DNA from 2 places in the Citrobacter sp. GW821-FHT02E08 genome. Region 2 is predicted to be linked to the other one. Evidence: predicted binding sites of a transcription regulator. Region 2 holds the regulator's gene; the other holds the start of a gene.

Region 1 (11,604 bases), on a different contig from region 2:
TTGATCCACACTGGCCCTAATTCCTGCAAAGCCAGTCTTAGTCGCTCTCCCAGCGGTTTGTCTTCGTGCTTATTCGGCATCCAGAACAATGTGTAACGCCATAACCGAAGCGGCAGCGTAATACGCATTTTGGGGATGAGTTCATCAAGGCCGTAACTTAAAAAGGTGCGAACGATGAAATAAAGGCGCCGTACTTCACCTGGCGTCATTTGGCCTCCAGTTTTTCCAGCCGTTTAGCCAGCGCGTCGACTGCACGCTCCACGGCGGCAGTTTCTTCCGCAAACCAGGCAACTTCAAGCGCGCCAGGCGCCAGGCGCCACTCTTCAGTGATCGCTTCAGCGACATAGCGTTGCTGGCGTTGAACCCCGTGACACAGAAATTTCGCCCCACCGCGCAACGCTTTACTGATCCCTTCCGCAGCGATGTCGCCGGTGTAGGGAGCCAGCAGTTCCGCAGGGTCTAACTCAGCCAGATCGGCCAGCGCAACAAAATTCTGCACCACCTGAATATCGCCCTGGACTTCAAGTTCACCACTGCGAATAAGCGTAGCCAGTTGCTGCCGGTCGCGTAATTTTGGCAATACGCTGGCATGCGTTATCACCGTACAATCGGCCTCACCTTCCCATGCCCCCAGTACATCGACCTGGCGTTCACTGAACACCAATATTAATGGCGTCGAAAATCCGTTCAGCTCTACACGCAGTACCTTGCTTTGCAAGCGCGCTCGCGCCGACTTTAATGCAGTCGAACGGTACAGAAAGGTGTTGAGCAAACTTTCGATTCCTGCGGTCACTAAGGGTTTAAAAGGCATCCCCGATCTCCTGTCAGAACTTGTAACCACGATGCAGAGCAACAACACCGGCCGTCAGGTTGTAATAGTCGACGCTTTCAAATCCGGCGTCCTGCATCATCACTTTTAGGGTGTCCTGATCGGGATGCATACGGATGGACTCAGCAAGATAACGGTAACTTTCCGCATCACTCGCGACCATCGAACCAATTCGCGGCAGGATGTGGAATGAATACGCATCATAGGCTTTGCTCAGCGGTTCAATGATGGGTTTGGAGAACTCCAGCACCAACAAACGACCGCCCGGCTTCAATACGCGATACATCGAACGCAATGCTTTATCTTTATCCGTTACGTTACGTAGCCCGAACGAAATGGTAATGCAGTCAAAGGTATTGTCCGGGAATGGCAATGCTTCCGCATTCGCCTGTACGTACTCAACGTTACCAATGACGCCGATATTACGCAGCTTCTCACGCCCCATTTTGAGCATTGAGTCGTTAATATCCGCCAGGATGACTTTACCTGTCTCACCCACCATCCGTGAAAACTTCGCGGTCAGGTCGCCCGTACCGCCCGCCAGATCCAGAACGGTCTGCCCACGTCGAACGCCGCTACAATCAATGGTGAAGCGCTTCCACAAACGATGAATGCCAAATGACATTAAGTCATTCATGACGTCGTATTTTGACGCCACAGAATGAAAAACGTGGGCCACCATGTCAGCTTTCTGCTCTTTAGCGACGGTCTGAAAGCCAAAGTGCGTCGTTTCTTGTGAATCTTCCACCATCTCAGTGCCTGCTCATCAATAAAATGTTCGAGAAGTGTAACAGATTGGGGCAATTTGCCCTACCCTTCTACTGGGTTCAACTACCCCGAATGGGCTAGCGTGATTGCTGCTTTGCACCCTCATCATCAGGGTAAGCGGCGTCCTGTGCCTGCTCAGGAACAGAGCGTAAACGGTACTCTTCATCCTGCGTCGTGGCTTGCTCAACCAAATCCGGATTGATTTCGCGTTTAATTTCCACTCCCAACCCGCGAAAAGCCTCCGCCTGGGCCAGGACGTTTCCACGGCCCGAGGAGAGTTTTTTCATCGCCTGCCGATAGTTGTCCTGCGCCTTATCCAGACTCTGACCAATAGACGACATATCATCGACAAACAGCCGCATTTTGTCATAGAGCTTGCTGGCCCGATCGGCAATTTGCTGGGCATTACGGCTTTGATGTTCATAGCGCCACAAGTTGGCGATTGTGCGTAGCGCCACCAACAGGGTCGTTGGGCTTACCATCATAATATTATTTTTAAGCGCCTCGGTAATCAGTTCGGGCTGTTTGTCCAACGCCAGCAGAAAAGCAGGTTCGACAGGGATAAACATCAGGACATAGTCCAGCGAGCGCAGCCCTGGCAACTGTTGATAGTCTTTACGCCCCAGCAAACGGATATGGTTGCGTACCGAAGCAATGTGTTCCTGCATCGCACTTTCGCGGGTGTAATCATCCTGTGCGTTAAAATAGCGCTCGTAAGCAACCAGCGTCATTTTGGCGTCAATCACGACGTCTTTGCCCTGCGGCAGACGCACAATCACATCCGGTTGCATCCGGGAACGGGCATCGTTCTCAATGCTCACCTGCGTTTCGTATTCATAACCTTCACGCAGACCCGATGCCTCCAGCACGCGCGTCAACACCACTTCTCCCCAGTTACCCTGGGTTTTGTTGTCACCTTTGAGCGCACGCGTCAGGTTGACCGCTTCCTGCGCCATCTGTGCATTCAACTGTTGGAGATTGCGAATTTCGTGCGCCAGAGTGTGACGCTCCCGCGCTTCCTGACCAAAGCTGTCCTGCACCTGACGTCGAAAACCATCTAACTGTTCACGCAGTGGCGTCAGCAATCCATTGAGGCTCTGGCGATTTTGCTCATCGACTCGACGGTTACTTTGCTCAAATATCCGGTTTGCCAGGTTTTCAAACTGCTCGCTCAGACGCTGTTCGCTATTGATCATCTGGCGGATTTTGTCTTCTGCATGCTGCTGTGTTGCTTCCATGCGGGTGGTGACTTCACGCAGGTCAGCTTCCAGAGAGGTATTAATGCTACGCAGACTGCGTAACTCATTGTTGAGAAGCTCGCATTCATCGCGCCAGTGATCGCTCTGAGCAAGCTGCTGTTTTGTCGCGCTTAAATCCGCGACCAGCTCTTCGCGCTCGGCAAATTGTTCGGCTTTCTGTTGCGCATGCTGGTAGCTGGCCATCAACCAGCCAATCGCAATGCCCACCAATGCGATAACCGCATAAACAATGATTGAGATATCCACAACGCCTCCTGCATAAACGACGTAAGCCTGATGGTACAGACTTTACCCGCACAAAATAGAATTGTGCTGTATAAACGTCCAGTTTAAAAGGAATTTCCTGCGAGGGGCTACGCAAAATAAAAAGGCCGAACGCGTCGGCCTTTTACAAGAGAAGAGGGAATTACAGCAGACGACGCGCCGCTTCCACCACAATTTTCACTGCGTGGCTTTCCGTTTGCTTCATCGTTTCTGCATTGGGAATCTCTTGCTGGGTGCGGTTGACGATAACGCCCGCCACCATACCGGCACGCAGACCCTGGCTTGCACACATGGTCAGCAGCGTTGCGGATTCCATTTCATAGTTCATAACACCCATTGACTGCCACTCTTCCATGGAGCCTTTGAAGTTGCGGACTACGCGACCCGAGAAGGTATCGTAACGTTCCTGGCCTGGATAGAAGGTGTCAGAAGACGCCGTAACACCAATATGCGTCGTCGCACCAATGGATTTCGCCGCTTCAACCAGCGCGGTGGTACAGGCAAAATCTGCCACGGCCGGGAACTCCATCGGCGCAAAATGCAGGCTCGCACCATCCAGACGAACAGAAGCGGTGGTGACCAGTACGTCGCCAACGTTAATGTGCGGTTGAATCGCGCCGGTAGTGCCGATACGCAGGAAAGTACGAATGCCCAACTGTGCCAGTTCTTCCACAGCGATAGAGGTAGACGGGCCGCCAATACCGGTAGAGCAAACAATCACTGCTTTGCCATCCAGTTCAGCACGCCACGTAGTGAACTCGCGATGGGATGCCAGCTTAACCGGCTTATCCATCAGCGCAGCGATCTTTTCCACACGCTCCGGATCGCCAGGGACGATGGCAAGCGTAGCCCCTTGTAAATCGTTTTTAGTGAGGCCGAGATGAAAAACATCAGACTTGGACATATACAACTCCTCTGTGAATTGGTTTTGTCAGAAGCAGCAAAAAGACACTCTACCGAAGGACTCAAAACATTTTCGTGACACCTATCACCATGATGTAAATAAATTGCATTGAATTTCCATAAAATAGCGATCCACATCACACAAACCTATCGATATCACTCACCGTTGCACAAAAGATAGACCGTTTCAGGCAATGTGATTTGTTGCATGCTGTCTATATTTAACATTGCGCTAATTTTCTTAAGGGTACGGAGAATACCATGACGAAGACACAACAACCGGGTTTTGCACCTGCAGCTTCACCTCTTGCCTCTACTATTGTTCATACGACGGATGACGCCATCATCGCTGGACTAACGTCGATTCCCTCTCAGGGAGATGATATGCCGGCATATCACGCTCGCCCCAAAAACAGTGAGGGCGCGCTGCCGATTGTCATCGTGGTACAAGAAATTTTTGGCATGCATGAACATATTCGCGACGTTTGCCGCCGCCTGGCGCTGGAAGGGTTTCTGGCTATCGCACCAGAGCTCTATTTCCGCGAAGGCGATCCCAACGATTTTGCCGATATTCCCACCTTACTGAGCGGCCTGGTGGCCAAAGTTCCTGATTCGCAAGTGCTGGCGGACCTGGACCATGTCGCCAGTTGGGCTTCCCGCAACGGCGGTGATGTCCATCGTCTGATGATTACCGGTTTCTGTTGGGGTGGACGTATTACCTGGCTGTATGCTGCGCATAATCCACAGTTAAAGGCTGCGGTGGCGTGGTACGGCAAACTGGTGGGCGACAAAACGCTGAACTCCCCGAAACAACCCGTGGATATTACGACGGATCTGAACGCCCCAGTTCTGGGACTATACGGCGGGCAAGACCCCAGCATTCCCGTTGATTCAGTGGAAACCATGCGTCATGCGCTCCGTGCCGCCAACGCCAAAGCGGAGATTGTCGTCTACCCGGATGCGGGACATGCGTTTAATGCGGATTACCGTCCGAGCTATCACGAAGAATCCGCGAAAGACGGCTGGCAGAGAATGCTGGCGTGGTTTGCGCAGTATGGCGGAAAGAAGTAAACGTAATGACAAAAAACCGGGTGGCTATGCCACCCGGTCTGAGTACTACGCCTGACGCAAATTCTGCGCCGCCTGCACCATGTTCGCCAGCGCGGCGCGGGTTTCCGGCCAGCCGCGGGTTTTGAGGCCGCAGTCCGGGTTGACCCACAGACGCTCCGCCGGGATCCGCTGCTCGGCTTTCTTCAGCAGTGCTTCAATCCACTCCACGCTCGGCACGTTCGGCGAGTGAATGTCATACACGCCCGGCCCGATTTCGTTCGGGTAATCAAACTCTTCGAAGGACTCCAGCAGCTCCATGTCGGAACGCGAGGTTTCAATGGTGATAACGTCAGCGTCCAGCGCCGCAATCGAATCCATGATGTCATTGAACTCGCAGTAACACATGTGAGTGTGGATCTGGGTGTCATCCTTCGCCACAGCGGCGTTGATACGGAAGGCTTCCACGCCCCACTCCAGATACGCCGCCCAGTCGCTGCGACGTAGCGGTAAACCTTCGCGCAGCGCCGGTTCGTCGATCTGGATGATGCCAATCCCTGCGGCTTCCAGATCTGCCACTTCATCACGCAGCGCCAGCGCAATCTGCTTAGCGATGGTTTCACGGGTGACGTCTTCACGCGGGAAGGACCAGCAAAGAATGGTCACCGGGCCGGTCAGCATGCCTTTCACCGGTTTGTCGGTCAGAGACTGGGCGTACTTCGCCCACTCGACGGTGATCGCTTCCGGACGGCTGACGTCGCCAATCACCACCGGCGGCTTCACGCAGCGGGAACCGTAGCTCTGTACCCAACCGTTCTGGGTAAAGACGAACCCGTCGAGGTGCTCGCCAAAATATTCCACCATGTCGTTACGTTCGGCTTCACCGTGTACCAACACGTCGAGGCCTAAGCGTTCCTGCTCAACAATCGCCTGTTTGATGTGTTCCGCAATGCCGGTGCGGTAGTTGTTGGCATCAAGGTTGCCCTTTTTGAAGTCCAGGCGCAGGCCGCGGATTTCCGTGGTTTGCGGGAAGGAGCCAATCGTGGTGGTCGGCCAGGATGGCAGTTTAAAACGAGCGCGTTGAGCTTCAGCACGCACTTCATAGGCATTCGTACGCTGGCTGTCCTGGGCGGTAATCGCCGCCAGACGTTTTTCCACTGCCGCATTATGTACGCGGGTTGAGTGGCGACGCGCCTGAATCGGGGCGCTCCATTCCGCCAGTTTTGCGGTATCGCCGCTGTTCAACGCATCGCGCAGCAGCGCCAGCTCACCGCATTTTTGCAGGGCGAAGGAGAACCAGCTTTTCACTTCCGCATCCAGGCGCGTTTCCACGCTGAGATCGATCGGGCTGTGCAGCAGGGAGCACGACGAGGCCACCCACAGGGAACGTTTGCCAACGATATCTTTAACTTGCGCGTATTTCTCGGTGAGATCGGCACGCCAGACGTTACGACCATTCACCAGCCCGGCAGAGAGCAGCCAGTCAGATGGCAGACGCTTGTGCAGTTCAGCCACGTCATCTTTCCCATGAATCAGGTCAACGTGCAGGCCCTGCACCGGCAGCGCGGTAATGGTGTCGAGGTTCGGCGTCACGCCTTCAAAATAGGTGGTCAGCAGCAGTTTGACTTGCCCGGTGAGCGCATCGTAGGCCGGTTTGAAGGCGTCCAACCACTCTTGTGGTAGCTCCAGCACCAGCGCTGGCTCATCAATTTGTACCCACTCAACGCCGCGTTTTGCCAGTTTAGCCAGCACCTGCTGGTACACCGGCAGAATATCGTTGAGCAGGCTCAGGCGATCAAACTGCTCGCCTTTCACTTTGCCCAGCCACAGGTAGGTGACTGGACCCAGCAGCACGGGTTTAACCTTGTGGCCCAACGCCAGCGCTTCGTCCACTTCATCCAGGATCTGGGTCCAGGTCAGTTTGAACTGCTGGCCTTTCACAAACTCCGGCACCATGTAGTGGTAGTTGGTGTTAAACCATTTGGTCATTTCCGCCGCTGCCGCCGGTTCGCCGGTTGGCGCACGACCGCGACCAATGCGGAACAGGGTGTCGATATCCACCGATCCATCGTTGTTCTGATGACGAGCCGGAACGTTACCCAGCAGCAGGCTGGTGGTCAGAACATGGTCGTACCAAGCGAAATCGCCTACCGGCAGCAGGTCGATACCGGCTTGTTTCTGCTGATCCCAGTGACGGGCACGCAGCTCACGTCCCACTGCCAGCAGTTCGTCACGAGTGGCGTTGCCCGCCCAGTAGCTTTCTTGTGCTTTTTTCAGCTCGCGACGCAGGCCAACGCGAGGGAAACCGAGGGTGTGATTCAATATTGTCATGTCGCTGCCTCTTATGAATTTATTATTTAGCCGTCCAGATGTTTACACATCCATAATGTAAATGTAATGTGTATTCCTCAAGCGCAATTTGTTCATGCCGAAGTGAAGGACTTTCATGATCGAAATTAAACACCTGAAAACGCTACAGGCGTTGCGGAATAGTGGTTCGCTGGCCGCCGCCGCGGCAACGTTGCATCAGACCCAATCCGCCCTGTCTCACCAGTTCAGCGATCTGGAGCAGCGCCTCGGTTTCCGGCTCTTTGTGCGTAAAAGCCAGCCCCTGCGTTTTACGCCACAGGGAGAGATTCTCCTGCAGCTGGCGAACCAGGTGCTGCCGCAGATTAGCCGGGCGCTTCAGGCATGCAACGAACCGCAACAGACCCGGCTACGTATCGCGATTGAATGTCATAGCTGTATTCAGTGGCTGACCCCGGCGCTGGAAAATTTCCACGCGAAATGGCCGCAGGTGGAGATGGATTTCAAATCCGGCGTGACGTTTGACCCACAACCCGCGTTACAGCAGGACGAGCTGGATCTGGTGATGACCTCCGATATCCTGCCGCGCAGTGGACTGCACTATTCACCTATGTTTGATTTTGAAGTGCGTCTGGTATTGGCTCCGGATCATCCGCTGGCCAGCAAAACGCTGATCACGCCGGAAGATCTTGCCAGCGAAACGCTGCTGATCTACCCGGTGCAGCGCAGCCGCCTCGACGTGTGGCGTCACTTCCTGCAGCCAGCGGGCGTCAGCCCGTCGCTGAAAAGCGTCGATAACACGCTACTGCTGATCCAAATGGTCGCGGCCAGAATGGGTATTGCCGCCCTACCGCACTGGGTGGTGGAGAGTTTTGAACGCCAGGGTCTGGTGGTGACCAAAACCCTGGGTGATGGATTGTGGAGTCGCCTCTATGCCGCCGTCCGCGACGGCGAACAACGGCAGGCGGTCACGGAAGCCTTTATTCGTTCAGCGCGGAACCACGCTTGCGATCATCTGCCGTTCGTACGGAGCGCGGAGCGACCCAATAGCGATGTACCCACAGTGAGGCCAGGATCACCGTCGCCCCAATGATAAAGCTTGGCCAGTGGGGCTGTTCTTGCCAGATAGCAAGGTTGACCAGCAGTCCTGCGGGCACATGCACGTTATTCATGATGCCCAGCGTGCCTGCATCCACCTGCGTCGCCCCGTAGTTCCACATAAAGTACCCCAGTCCGGAAGCCACCACGCCCAACCAGACCAGAATGCCCCATTGTAATGGGGTCGTCGGGAGCTTGTTAGGATTCCCCAGCATAAACCAGGCGGCGACAGCCACCAGAAATGCCCCCATGTAGAACCAGGCAAACGCGTTGTGCTGCGGCATCGGGTGGATCTCCATCAATCGCTTGTAACCCACCATGCCAATGGCAAAACTGATATTCGCCAGCTGTACCAGCAACAAACCGGTCCAGAAGTGGTCGCTGACTTTGTCATAACGAATGATAGCGGCTCCAACCACCGCCAACAGCGCGCTCAACACATAGCCCCAGCGCAGTCTGCGCTTACTCAACAGATCGTAGATCAGCGTGATATAAAGCGGTGTGAGGACGGTAAACAGTAAAAATTCAGAGACGGTCAGGTACAGGTAAGCGCGGAAACTGAGCAGGTACATGATGCCTAACTGCATTGCGCCGACCAGCATGTAGAGCACAATGGTCCGCGGCGACTGCCCGCGCGTGCGCAGAAACGGCAGGAATACCAGCGCCGCCAGCCCCACACGCATCAGCACGGAAAAATAGCTGTCGACATGCCCGGCAAGATACTCGCCAATTAAGCTAAACGAAAAGGCCCACAGGATCGTGGTAATGATGAGTAGCGCCACAATGGATGTCTCTTTGAACAAGGAGCATCCATTGTAGCGGAGAGTTCAGTTGACAACTGGTCAACGAAAGAACAGTTACATCAGGATAAAAACAGCTCACGCAGGTAATGCGGCACAGCGTCGTCAGCGTTGGTGCCAATCACGTCCAGTCCCGGATGCAGGTCTTTCAGGCGCTGGTGCGCATTGCCCATAATGCAGCCTTTACCCGCCATGGAGAGCATCTCGGCGTCGTTCATGCCATCGCCGAAGGCAATGCAATCCTTCAGGCTGTAGCCCATTGCTTTGGCGACGGCCTCCAGCGCATGCCCCTTCGAAACGCCTCCGGCCATCACTTCCAGGCACGTCAGCGTCGAGAAACTCACGTTGACACGATCGCCCCAACGCGCGTTTATCGCCTGTTCAAGCGGCAGCAGTATTTCATGAGAATTGCTGGTGAAGAACACTTTGCTGATGCCTTCCGGCTCCAGTAAACCAGGTTCAAACAGCGAGTAATTGAAAACCGCCTCTTTGAAAAAACGCATCTCATCCGGACGATGGCGATTCATGAACCATTCGTCGTTGCGATAAACGTTGGTGATGATATCGGGGTTCGTGTTCACCACGCCAAACAGATCGCTGGCAATGTCGCGATCCAGATTATGCGTAAACACCAGATTTCCTTCGGGATCGTGCACGCGCGCCCCGTTGGAGGTGATCATGTAAGACTGAATCTCAAGGTTATCGCGGATTTGCCCTACGTCGACATGGTGACGCCCGGTCGCAAAAACAAAATTGACGCCACAGGCAGTCAACAGTTTCAGTGTCTCTTTAGCGTAAGGGGATAACGTGTGGTCGGGAGAGAGTAGCGTACCATCTAAATCAGACGCAACAACCTGATACATAAGAAAATTAAACCTCTATGCAAAGCGATTTTCGCTGGATGAATTATGCCTGTTGAAAAATTCAACAATAGCGTTGAGCGCGACTGAGCGCATTGCGTCCTTTTCAAAAAGGATCTCGTGGTACGCGCCTTTGATGACAAGCGGCTGACCTCCTTCTACAGGATGGCCCGCTGCGGCGCGGATTTCACAAAAACGGTCATGCATGCGGTTATCAACCACACGCTCTTCTTCTGCCTGGATGAGCAGCGTAGGCGTCGCATCATCGCCCGCCCCTGCCAATACCTGTTCGCCAGCCTGAATACCTTCACGTACCCAGTGATATGTAGGCCCACCAACCCGCAGTTGCGGTTCGTCGGCATAAAAACGTAAGTTGCGACGGTAGCGTTGTCGGCTGTGGGTTAACGCATTCATGCTAAACGGCAGTGCCCGCCAGCGACCCGTGCCAATCGCGTACCCTTCACGGATGCGTTGATGCCCTTCCGCCCAGTCGAGAATATGGCGCACCATAAACGAGGGCAGACGCATCACAATACCAAACATCGGCGCACAAAGCGCGATGGCATCGCAATGCGCGGGGTGACGTTGCAGAAACAGGGTGGCAATCGCACCGCCCATGGAATGGGCGAGAATGTAGCGTTTTCGCCACGGCCCCGGTTGAACTTCTTGCCGCCAAAAGTCGGTTAAATCATCGACATAATCATTAAAACTCACCACATGTCCACGGTGCGTGTCCGACAATAACCGCCCGGATCGCCCTTGCCCACGATGGTCGATAATGAGCACGTCAAAACCCGTCTGAAACAGGTCATACGCCAGTTCAGCGTACTTTACATAGCTTTCAATGCGGCCGGGGCAAATCACGACCACACGATCATTTTTTTCTGCGCGAAAACGGACAAAGCGTACCGGAACATTGTCCACGCCCGTAAACTCCGCTTCCTCCCGCTGACGCCAGAAATCTGTCAGTGGTCCCATGGAAAAAGCGGCAAACGCGTTTTCTCTTGTTTCCCAGTCTTTTTGCTGCTGAAACATCGGGTATCCAGCCTCGTTAACCACGTAAAATCGTTTTTTTTGTCATGTCTGACACAACACAGCAACAGTAGCGTATTGTGGCATAAAAATAGACAATCCGGGAGTTTCTCATGACCTTTGAATGGTGGTTCGCCTACCTGCTGACATCCATTATTTTGAGTCTTTCACCAGGTTCCGGCGCCATCAATACCATGACCACTTCAATCAACCACGGCTATCGTGGCGCAGCGGCATCCATTGCGGGTCTGCAAACCGGACTCGGCATTCACATCGTTCTGGTGGGGATCGGTCTGGGGACGCTATTTTCACGCTCGGTCATCGCCTTTGAAGTTCTGAAGTGGGCGGGTGCCGCCTATCTTATCTGGCTGGGCATCCAGCAATGGCGCGCTGCGGGCGCTATCGATCTGAACACGATGGCAAACACACAATCACGT
Region 2 (11,604 bases):
CAAAGAATTTCTGTACGCCATTCAGCATACGCAGAGGGGGATTTACCTCACCCTTTTCACGCCCCGGAGAGCGGCCGAACATCACCGATACCGGCACCATCTGTACATCCAGATCTGGATTACTGCGGTGAAGGTCGAGGTAATTGTGAAAGAGTTTGATCGACTCTTCTTTCGGCGTGTAGTAGGTGAATACGCGCGGGCCGCCGTGAATAAACACATAACGCGGCAGCAGAGTTCCGTCGATCTCCAGCGGCTCTAACGGGTCGGGGAGATCGTGCGCCAGGCATTGGGCACGCAGCGTCAGCAAGTCTGCTTTTGAGTTGTACGGTAAAACGTACATAATGGGACGAGATGTATCGAGCCCCAATTCCGGAGCGGGTTCCGCCGGAATAGACTTGCTTTTTACCAGTACGGTTAATGGTAAATTCAGTAATTTGTAGTAAATTCGTGGCCAGCCAGACATAAACGATGTAAAGCCTCTGGTTAATAATGCAAATGCGCTGCAAGGATATCAGAAAGTCTAGCGAATTTCTGGTGTATCCCGTCATACTTCGCGCCGCTGTAACCCGAATTTTGTGGGTTAACGATATAATGTCATTGACGCTGATAATGCAAAAAGGTTCTTTTGATGGCTAATAATACCACTGGACTCACCCGAATTATTAAAGCTGCTGGTTATTCCTGGAAAGGTTTTCGTGCTGCATGGATTCATGAAGCGGCATTTCGTCAGGAAAGTGTTGCTGTGCTGTTGGGCGTGGCGATTGCCTGCTGGCTGGATGTGGATGCCATCACGCGTGTTTTGTTGATTGGTTCTGTCATGCTGGTGATGATAGTGGAAATCCTCAACAGCGCGATTGAGGCGGTGGTTGACCGTGTTGGCTCTGAACACCATGAGCTTTCCGGGCGGGCGAAAGATATGGGGTCAGCGGCAGTATTGCTGTCGATCTTTGTCGCGATGATCACCTGGGGAATCCTGCTGTGGTCGCATTTTAGATAAGGCTTCCATAATCCGATAAATCTCTTGTTTTTTGTGCCGCTTGTGGTTCCAAAATCGCCTTTAACTGTATATACTCACAGCATAACTGTATATACACCCAGGGGGCGGAATGAAAGCGTTAACGGCCAGGCAGCAAGAGGTGTTCGATCTTATTCGGGATCACATCAGCCAGACAGGTATGCCACCGACGCGTGCGGAGATCGCGCAGCGTTTGGGGTTCCGTTCCCCAAATGCGGCTGAAGAACACCTGAAAGCGCTGGCACGTAAAGGGGTCATTGAAATTGTCTCCGGTGCCTCTCGCGGTATCCGCCTGCTGGTGGAAGAAGAAGAGGGTCTGCCTTTAGTAGGTCGCGTGGCGGCAGGGGAACCCCTTCTGGCACAGCAGCATATTGAAGGCCACTATCAGGTCGACCCGTCGCTGTTTAAACCTAATGCCGATTTCCTGCTGCGCGTCAGCGGTATGTCGATGAAAGATATTGGGATTATGGACGGTGATTTGCTGGCGGTACACAAAACCCAGGACGTGCGTAACGGCCAGGTCGTGGTGGCGCGTATCGACGATGAAGTCACGGTTAAGCGCCTGAAAAAACAGGGCAATAAAATCGAACTTCTGCCAGAAAATAGTGAATTCAAACCGATTGTGGTTGACCTGCGCGAGCAAAACTTCACGATTGAAGGGCTGGCAGTCGGCGTCATCCGTAACGGTGAGTGGTTGTAATATTGTTTTGATACAGTGGCGCATCTCGCGCCACTGTTTGTTTTAACTCCTTCTCAGGCTTTCCTGCATGCCTTTCTTTACCTCTTCCGACAAAGCACTCTGGCGTCTCGCGTTACCGATGATTTTCTCCAATATCACCGTTCCTTTGCTGGGACTGGTGGATACTGCGGTCATCGGGCATCTGGACAGCCCTGTTTATCTGGGCGGTGTTGCCGTGGGCGCAACGGCAACCAGCTTTCTCTTCATGCTGTTGCTTTTCTTACGCATGAGCACCACCGGGCTGACGGCTCAGGCGTTTGGTGCCAAAAATCCCCAGGCGCTGGCACGCGCGCTGGTGCAGCCACTGATTCTGGCGTTGGGGGCGGGAGCTTTGATCGCGTTGTTCCGCACGCCAGTCATCGATCTTGCATTGCATATCGTCGGTGGAAATGAAGCGGTGTTGGTGCAGGCGCGACGTTTTCTGGAGATCCGCTGGCTGAGCGCTCCGGCATCGCTGGCGAACCTGGTGCTGCTGGGCTGGCTGCTGGGCGTTCAGTATGCCCGCGCACCGGTGATCCTGCTGGTTGTCGGCAACGTTCTCAATATTGTGCTCGATCTGTGGCTGGTGATGGGTTTGCATATGAACGTGCAGGGCGCAGCGCTGGCGACGGTGATTGCAGAATATGCCACGTTGTTGCTTGGGCTGATGATGGTGCGCAAAGTGCTTACACTGCGCGGCGTGTCATCCACGATGCTGAAACAGGCCTGGCGGGGGAATTTCCGCCGTTTGCTGGCACTTAACCGGGATATCATGCTGCGTTCGTTGCTGTTGCAACTGTGCTTTGGTGCGATCACGGTTCTCGGGGCGCGACTGGGCAGCGACATCATTGCGGTGAACGCTGTTCTGATGACCCTGCTGACCTTTACCGCCTATGCCCTTGATGGATTTGCTTATGCTGTCGAAGCGCATTCCGGGCAGGCGTATGGCGCACGTGACGGCAGCCAGTTGCTGGATGTCTGGCGTGCTGCATGTCGGCAGTCAGGGATTGTGGCGCTGCTGTTTGCCCTCGTTTATGCCCTGGCGGGCGAGCAGATCATCGCGTTGCTAACATCGTTGCCGCAAATTCAACTTTTGGCCGATCGCTACCTTATCTGGCAGGTGGTGTTGCCGTTAATCGGTGTCTGGTGTTATTTGCTGGATGGCATGTTTATCGGGGCGACGCGTGCGGCGGAAATGCGCAACAGTATGGCCGTTGCGGCGCTGGGATTTGCCCTCACGCTGTGTGCGTTGCCCTGGCTCGGTAATCATGGGCTGTGGCTGGCGTTAGCCGTTTTTCTGGCGCTTCGTGGACTCTCGTTGGCCTGGATCTGGCGACGTCACTGGCGGCATGGAACCTGGTTTGCCCGAGCGTGATGGTTAAAAGTTCCGAATATCAAAATGAACATGGGATCACTGACTACAATTAATCTCACGTCCAGCAGAAAACGTAGTGTATTTGGGCGAAGCAATATCGCTAATCACCACTAATCATGAGGACTCGATGATGAATAAAGACGAAGTCAGCGGTAACTGGAAACAGTTCAAAGGGAAAGTGAAAGAGCAATGGGGCAAGCTGACCGATGATGATATGACGGTCATTGAAGGTAAGCGCGACCAGTTGGTCGGTAAGGTCCAGGAACGTTACGGTTACGCCAGAGACAAGGCGGAAAAGGAAGTGAGCGACTGGGAAACGCGTAATAAATACCGCTGGTAATCAGCCGCGGTGACCCGAAAGTACAAGGATGTACAGTCCATTGGGCGGTTTTGCCGCCCAACCCGCTTAACGCGGTTTTTTCTTCACCAGAATCGAATGATCGTGCTGGCACTCTTCTGGATGGCGACACGCTTCAACTTCGACGCACGCCGGGCATAATCCGTGTGCTTCAATTACGTTATGACGCAGGGCAAAACCCATTTTTGCCGCCAGCGTATGCATAATATCTTCCACGCCCTCGGCGCTTTCTTCTTTTACCACGCCGCACCGGTCACAAATGAACATGGCTGAACTGTGGGTTGGCTGATCGAACAGATGGCAGAGCACATAGCTATTGGTGGATTCGACCTTGTGCACAAAGCCTTGCTCGAGCAAAAAATCAAGCGCACGATACACCGTAGGCGGCTTGGCCTGCGGCTCTGTTTCACGTAGCAGATCCAACAGGTCATAGGCGCTGATGGCCCCTTGTTGCAGGCTCATCAAACGCAACACTTCGAGGCGCTGAGGAGTGAGTCGCACATTGCGCTGCGCACAGATTTTCTCAGCTTGCGCCAATAGGTCTTGTGTTGTGGTCTTTTCCATTTGGCACCCCGGAGTACGTGAAACGTTAATCCCTTACTTTATCATGTTCTTCTTAAAACACCGAGATCCCCCACCGTGTGCTATACCTGACCCATTGCACACTGGAAAACCAAAATGAAAAGACCTGATTGCATTCGTCACTGGCGCGACGCAGAAGGCGCTGATGACTCTACCTATCCTGATAGCGATGAGCTATTTTCCATCGGCGCGCCGCTGGCGCGAACGCTCGGACTGCGTCGGCTTGGCATTCACCATGAACGCCTCCCGCCGGGTCGCCGTACCTCCTATCCGCATGCGGAAAGCGACGAAGAGGAGTTCATTTATGTGCTGGAAGGTTATCCCGAAGTCTGGATAAACGGCTATCTGTGGAAATTAGAACCCGGAGACAGCGTTGGTTTTCCGGCGGGAACCGGGGTGTGTCACACCTTTATCAATAACACCAGCGCAGAGGTTCGCCTGCTTGTCGTCGGGGAGGCGAATAAAAAACACAATCGCATCTATTACCCGATTAATCCGGTGTATGCCGCCACACGAGAAGACCGCTGGGTTGACCATCCGCCGCAGTTTTTTGGCCCGCACGACGGAAAACCAGGGCGAAAATAGTACCGTTCTTCGTCGTTGAGCATCGGGCTGGGACGGTCTGCGCCGTCGGCCCGGCTCACACGCAATGCAGCCATCTGCGTGCGGTCTTGCCTCTCTGGTTTTGCTTTATGCTATAGTAGCGCCCCTTTTTCAGAATGCTTAATTAATCGCCATGCCAGAAACTTCGTCCCCCGTTTTTCCTGCCCATCGTTTTTCTATCGCGCCGATGCTCGACTGGACGGACAGACATTGCCGCTATTTCTTGCGCTTGCTCTCCCGCCAGACGCTGCTCTATACCGAAATGGTCACGACCGGTGCGATCATTCATGGCAAGGGCGATTATCTGGCGTACAGCGACGAAGAGCATCCGATCGCGCTGCAACTGGGCGGTAGCGACCCTGCGGCTCTGGCGCAGTGTGCGAAGCTGGCACAAGAGCGCGGTTATGATGAAATCAATCTCAACGTGGGTTGTCCTTCCGACCGCGTACAAAACGGCATGTTCGGCGCCTGTCTGATGGGCAATGCGCAACTGGTGGCGGACTGCGTGAAGGCTATGCGTGATGTGGTGTCGATTCCGGTGACGGTCAAAACCCGTATCGGCATTGACGATCAGGACAGCTACGAATTTCTCTGCGATTTCATCACGACGGTTGCAGGTCAAGGCGAGTGCGAGATGTTTATCATCCACGCGCGCAAAGCCTGGCTTTCTGGCCTTAGCCCGAAAGAAAACCGGGAGATCCCGTCGCTGGATTACCCGCGTGTCTACCAATTGAAGCGTGATTTTCCGCATCTGACGATGTCGATCAACGGCGGCATTAAATCGCTGGAGGATGCGAAAGCGCATCTGCAGCACATGGACGGCGTGATGGTCGGGCGCGAAGCCTACCAAAATCCGGGTATTCTGGCTTCTGTCGACCGTGAGATTTTTGGTGCGACGACGGCCGATGCCGATCCGGTGGCGGTGGTGCGTGCGATGTACCCGTACATTGAACACGAACTCAGTAACGGCACCTACCTGGGCCATATCACCCGTCACATGCTGGGTCTGTTCCAGGGCATTCCCGGTGCGCGTCAGTGGCGTCGCTACCTGAGCGAAAATGCCCATAAAGCCGGTGCCGATATCAACGTGCTGGAGCACGCGCTGAAGCTAGTGGCGGATAAGCGTTAATTTTTCACTAAAACCTGGTCAAATTCACCACGCCCTGCACAATGTTGCGGGGCGTTTTTATTTAAAATCAACGTGTTACTTTTTGGCATGTTTCTTGTAATGATCTGTGCAGTTTTCATTAGGGGAGAGCATCATGCTGGAACTACTGTTTGTCATTGGATTTTTCATCATGTTGATGGCGACGGGGGTTTCCCTGTTGGGCGTTCTCGCCGCGTTGGTCGTGGCGACGGTGGTGATGTTTTTGGGGGGACTGTTTACGCTGATGTTTAAACTGCTGCCCTGGCTGTTACTGGCCATTGCGGTAGTGTGGGTCATTAAGGCGATAAAAGCACCGAAAATCCCACAATATCAGCGCAATAACCGTTGGCGTTACTAAAGATGTGAGGGATGGGTCACAACCTGAAACTTTGCTCTTAGAACCCATTAGGAATTGATTATCAAATCTGTCACTATTGCGCGTCTAACGAATTCATCGAGCTGTACCCTACATACAGCCGAACTAAAAAAAGAAAGGGCTTCCCATGTGGAAGCCCAATTTCTTTCTACACCATTATGGAATTAGCAGGCTCGAACCCTGCGTCGTTCTGCTCTCCAGCGCCTGATGCGCGCGCTGTGCATCTTTCAGCGCATACTTCTGATCCTCTGCCACATCGACCTTAATAACGCCGCTGGCAATCAGCGAGAACAGTTCATTACTGGCCTCAGTGAGTTCATCACGATTGGTGATATACCCTTGCAGAGAAGGGCGGGTCGTATACAGCGAGCCTTTCTGATTCAGGATACCTAAGTTCACACCGGTGACCGGTCCTGACGCGTTGCCAAAACTGACCATCAGTCCACGACGTTGCAGACAATCCAGCGAAGCTTCCCATGTATCTTTGCCAACTGAGTCGTAAACGACCTGCACTTTTTTGCCGCCGGTGATCTCTTTGACCCGATCGACAATGTTTTCTTCACGGTAGTTGATCACCTGCCAGGCTCCCGCCTGCAAAGCCCGTTGCGCTTTTTGCGCGTTGCCAACCGTACCGATAAGTTTAGCGCCCAGCGCTTTCGCCCACTGACAGGCAATCAGCCCTACGCCGCCTGCGGCAGCATGAAATAAAAAAGGCTCATCGGGTTTGATTTCATAGGTTTTGCGCAGCAGATAAAAGACGGTTAAGCCTTTGAGGAAAGAGGCCGCCGCCTGCTCGAAAGAGATAGCGTTCGGTAAAATGGCGGCTTTATCGGCAGGGACATTGTGCACAGAACTGTAGGCTCCGAGCGCTGACTGGGCATAAACGACGCGGTCGCCTGCTTTGAGGTGTTTGACGTTGCTGCCGACTTTACTGACAATCCCCGCCGCTTCTGTGCCTAATCCACTGGGTAATGACGGGGGCGGGTACAGACCACTACGAATATAGGTATCAATGTAGTTAATGCCAATGGCTTTATTTTCGACCTGGATTTCGTTCTCTGCCGGGTCTGCGGGCATAAAGTCCACCACCTTTAGTACGTCAGGGCCACCATGCTTGTGAAATTCAATTCGTGTTGCCATGCTTCCTCCAGAACGTATCGTTAGGGTCTACTTATATGGTAATCTTTCGACCCACTCTTTATCTCGGTAACTCCATTCACTATGGCAGGAAACAAACCCTTCAACAAACAACAGACTGAAGCTCGTGACCGCGATCCACAGGTTGCCGGGCTGAAAGTGCCGCCGCACTCGATTGAAGCGGAGCAGTCGGTGTTGGGCGGTTTAATGCTGGATAACGAACGCTGGGATGATGTGGCTGAGCGCGTGGTGGCAGAAGACTTTTACACCCGCCCGCACCGTCACATCTTTACCGAAATGCACCGCTTGCAGGAGATGGGCAAGCCTATCGACCTGATCACCCTGGCGGAATCGCTGGAAGTACAGGGGCAACTGGACAGCGTCGGCGGTTTTGCTTACCTGGCGGAGCTATCCAAAAATACGCCAAGTGCGGCGAACATCAGCGCGTATGCTGATATCGTCCGCGAACGCGCTGTCGTTCGCGACATGATTTCTGTTGCCCATGAAATTGCGGATGCGGGTTTTGATCCGCAAGGGCGCTCCAGCGAAGATCTGCTCGATTTGGCGGAATCACGCGTCTTTAAAATCGCCGAAAGCCGCGCCAATAAAGACGAAGGCCCGAAAAACATCGCCGATGTGCTGGATGCCACCGTTGCGCGTATCGAACAGTTGTTCCAGCAGCCGCACGATGGTGTCACCGGTGTGAATACCGGTTATGACGATCTTAATAAAAAGACGGCGGGTTTGCAGCCGTCGGATCTGATCATCGTTGCGGCGCGTCCGTCGATGGGGAAAACAACATTTGCGATGAACCTCGTCGAAAACGCCGCGATGTTGCAGGATAAGCCGGTGCTTATCTTCTCTCTTGAGATGCCCTCAGAACAGATTATGATGCGTTCTCTGGCGTCGCTTTCACGCGTGGATCAGACCAAAATTCGTACCGGGCAACTGGACGATGAAGACTGGGCGCGGATCTCCGGCACCATGGGGATTTTGCTTGAAAAGCGCAATATTTATATTGATGACTCCTCTGGCCTGACGCCGACGGAAGTGCGCTCCCGCGCGCGCCGTATCGCCCGCGAACACGGCGGTATCGGGCTTATCATGATCGACTACCTTCAGCTGATGCGCGTGCCGTCACTCTCCGACAACCGTACACTGGAGATCGCCGAAATCTCCCGATCGCTCAAAGCGTTAGCGAAAGAACTTCATGTTCCGGTCGTGGCGCTGTCACAGCTTAACCGTTCACTGGAACAACGTGCCGATAAACGCCCGGTTAACTCCGATTTGCGTGAATCTGGCTCCATTGAGCAGGATGCGGATTTGATCATGTTTATCTACCGTGACGAGGTTTATCACGAAAACAGCGACTTAAAAGGCATCGCAGAAATTATTATTGGTAAACAACGTAACGGCCCCATTGGTACGGTACGTCTGACATTTAACGGTCAGTGGTCGCGTTTTGATAATTATGCGGGGCCGCAGTACGACGACGAATAAATCTCCGTTATCCTTCACGCCGCAGATGCGTTGACTACGCCCGAGAATCCCCGGTTACTGAGTTATCTAAGCTCCCGGGAATTCCTGGGCTTGTCGCCGTCCTGCCACGCGAACGATTTAGGCGATTCTTTTTATAAGGATTTGAAATGCAAGCGGCAACTGTTGTGATTAACCGCCGCGCTCTGCGACACAACCTGCAACGACTGCGTGAACTGGCACCTGCCAGCAAACTGGTTGCGGTCGTGAAAGCGAACGCTTACGGACACGGTCTGTTAGAGACCGCGCGGACGCTCCCCGACGCCGACGCCTTTGGCGTCGCGCGTCTCGAAGAAGCCCTGCGACTGCGTGCAGGAGGGATCACGCAACCCATCCTGTTACTCGAAGGCTTTTTTGACGCCGCCGATCTGCCGACCATCTCCGCGCAGCATCTGCATACCGCCGTGCATAATCAGGAACAACTCGTTGCATTAGAGTCAGCAACGCTGGATGAACCGGTGACCGTGTGGATGAAACTCGACACCGGCATGCACCGTCTTGGTGTCCTTCCCGAACAGGCCGAAGCATTTTATCAACGCCTGACGCAGTGTAAAAACGTGCGCCAGCCGGTGAACATCGTCAGCCATTTTGCCCGTGCAGACGAACCGGAATGCGGCGCGACCGAGCAGCAGCTCGATATTTTTAACACCTTCTGTGAAGGTAAGCCGGGTCAGCGTTCCATTGCGGCCTCTGGCGGCATTCTGCTGTGGCCGCAGTCTCACTTTGACTGGGCGCGTCCAGGGATCATCCTCTACGGCGTTTCGCCGCTGGAAAACCAGTCCACGGGCGCCGATTTTGGATGCCAGCCGGTGATGTCGCTGACCTCCAGCCTGATTGCCGTACGCGAGCATAAAGCGGGCGAGCCGGTCGGTTACGGCGGAACCTGGCGAAGTGAACGCGACACGCGTCTGGGCGTGGTGGCGATGGGGTACGGCGATGGCTACCCGCGAGTCGCGCCTTCCGGAACGCCGGTATTGGTCAACGGTCGCGAAGTCCCGATTGTGGGCCGCGTGGCGATGGATATGATCTGCGTTGACCTGGGGCCAGAGGCACAGGATAAAGCGGGCGATCCGGTCATCTTATGGGGTGAAGGATTGCCGGTTGAACACATCGCTGAAATGACAAAAGTAAGTGCTTACGAACTTATCACGCGCCTGACCTCAAGGGTGGCGATGAAGTACATCGACTAACGAACCGTTCCAGGGAGGGACAATGTCACCGTCTGAAATCGCCGCGTGCCTGGCTTACGCTGTTTCCGTCGGACTGGCGGCCAGAAATAGTGTGCATACGTGGTGGATTGGGATTATTGGCAGCGCGCTGTACGGCTGGGTATTTTGGTCCGTACAGCTGTACGCCGACGTCACGCTGCAACTCTTCTTCATTGCGACCAGTATCACTGGCTGGATACACTGGCTGAAAGGTCATCATGGCGATGTTCTGCCGATTCGCCGTACCCGCTCGGGACACTTTTTAATGCTGTTGGCCTGCGCCGTTCTGGTTGCGGGCGGTTACGGGTTTCTGCTGCATACGTTCACGAATGCGTGGGCCCCCTGGCTGGACTCGCTCATTCTCACCTTCAGCGTTCTGGCGCAATTTATGTTGATGGGGCGGCGTATCGAAAACTGGTACGTCTGGCTGGCGGTCAATACGCTGGCGGTGCCCTTGTACGCAGCGCGCGGGCTTAATCTGACCGCAGGCTTATATCTGGTGTTCTGGTTCAATGCCTGGCATGGTCTGTATCAGTGGCGAAAGGCGATCCGTACACCGTGAAACCTTTCTCCAGCGGACTGGTGGTGGGCAAATTCGCCCCGTTGCATTCGGGTCATGAGCGACTCATTAACGCCGCGCTGGCGCAGTGTGACAAGGTCTTCATCATCAGCTACTCGGTGCCTGAAATGCCGGGCTGCGAGCCGGAAAAACGGCGGCGGTGGCTTCATCAGCGTTTTCCCCAATGCGAAGCGCTGGTGCTCTCGCCGGAGGTTGTCTCCCGCCAGGGGCTGGCTCCTGTTCCACATAATGATGCTGAGGCTGATGTTCATCGCCATTACGTTGCGACGCTCTGCCAGCAGGTTTTGTGTTGTCAGCCGCAGGCCGTCTTTACCGCAGAAGCGTATGGCGACGGGTTTGCCGCCGTGCTGAGTCAGCGTTTCGGGCAGCAAGTGACGCATGTTCGTCTGCAGCGCCCTGTGGGGCCAGATGCGCCTTCCGGAACGCTGATCCGCTCTGATGTCCACCGTTACCGTACCCTGCTGGCGGCTGATGTTTATCGCAGCTTTGTTTTTCGTCTCTGCCTGCTGGGTGGGGAATCTACGGGCAAAAGTACGCTCTCAAAAGCGCTGGCGGCGGCGCTCGATACGGAGTTTATTGCAGAGTTTGGTCGTGAATATTGGGAAGAAAAGCGCGGGTTGCTGGAATATGAGGACTTACTGCATATCGCCCGTGAACAGGTTCGCCGGGAGGAACTGGCGCATCCGAATCGATATCTTGTCTGCGACACTTCGCCGTTAACCACGCTGTTTTATACGCTTGATCAGTTTGGCATTGCGCCACAGGAACTGTATGACCTGGCAGAACGGGCGTATTCATTGGTGATCCTTTGCGGGGATGAATTTCCGTTTGTGCAGGATGGCACTCGCCAGGGTGTGAATTTTCGGACACGGCAGCAGGCGTGGTACGAAGCTGAGTTGTCGCGCAGAGGGATCCCCTTTTTACGTGTGTATGGCTCGCTGTCGGAACGTATCGCGCAGATCCGCCAGC

What was found. Region 2 encodes LexA, which represses DNA repair genes until DNA is damaged. Its sites were predicted from a motif close to TNCTGTATGTACATACAGNA; they were not measured.
Region 1: a site for LexA is predicted at 3,167-3,186, ahead of rmuC (DNA recombination protein RmuC). Genes of this name have one in related genera too.

What each region holds. Positions count from the first base shown of each region.
Region 1 is NZ_JBWKVL010000020.1:14,611-26,214, forward strand. It holds gene ubiB (ubiquinone biosynthesis regulatory protein kinase UbiB) at 1-209, opposite strand, end outside; gene ubiJ (ubiquinone biosynthesis protein UbiJ) at 206-811, opposite strand; gene ubiE (bifunctional demethylmenaquinone methyltransferase/2-methoxy-6-polyprenyl-1,4-benzoquinol methylase UbiE) at 825-1,580, opposite strand; gene rmuC (DNA recombination protein RmuC) at 1,675-3,102, opposite strand; gene udp (uridine phosphorylase) at 3,263-4,024, opposite strand; gene AC07UY_RS19930 (dienelactone hydrolase family protein) at 4,285-5,094, shown strand; gene metE (5-methyltetrahydropteroyltriglutamate--homocysteine S-methyltransferase) at 5,140-7,401, opposite strand; gene metR (HTH-type transcriptional regulator MetR) at 7,517-8,470, shown strand; gene AC07UY_RS19945 (carboxylate/amino acid/amine transporter) at 8,358-9,257, opposite strand; gene yigL (sugar/pyridoxal phosphate phosphatase YigL) at 9,338-10,138, opposite strand; gene pldB (lysophospholipase L2) at 10,154-11,170, opposite strand; gene rhtB (homoserine/homoserine lactone efflux protein) at 11,281-11,604, shown strand, end outside.
Region 2 is NZ_JBWKVL010000012.1:37,722-49,325, forward strand. It holds gene plsB (glycerol-3-phosphate 1-O-acyltransferase PlsB) at 1-463, opposite strand, end outside; gene AC07UY_RS15485 (diacylglycerol kinase) at 629-997, shown strand; gene lexA (transcriptional repressor LexA) at 1,107-1,715, shown strand; gene dinF (MATE family efflux transporter DinF) at 1,783-3,108, shown strand; gene AC07UY_RS15500 (CsbD family protein) at 3,239-3,448, shown strand; gene zur (zinc uptake transcriptional repressor Zur) at 3,515-4,030, opposite strand; gene AC07UY_RS15510 (cupin domain-containing protein) at 4,145-4,633, shown strand; gene dusA (tRNA dihydrouridine(20/20a) synthase DusA) at 4,785-5,780, shown strand; gene pspG (envelope stress response protein PspG) at 5,914-6,156, shown strand; gene AC07UY_RS15525 (quinone oxidoreductase) at 6,331-7,314, opposite strand; gene dnaB (replicative DNA helicase) at 7,396-8,811, shown strand; gene alr (alanine racemase) at 8,958-10,037, shown strand; gene pnuC (nicotinamide riboside transporter PnuC) at 10,060-10,617, shown strand; gene AC07UY_RS15545 (AAA family ATPase) at 10,614-11,604, shown strand, end outside.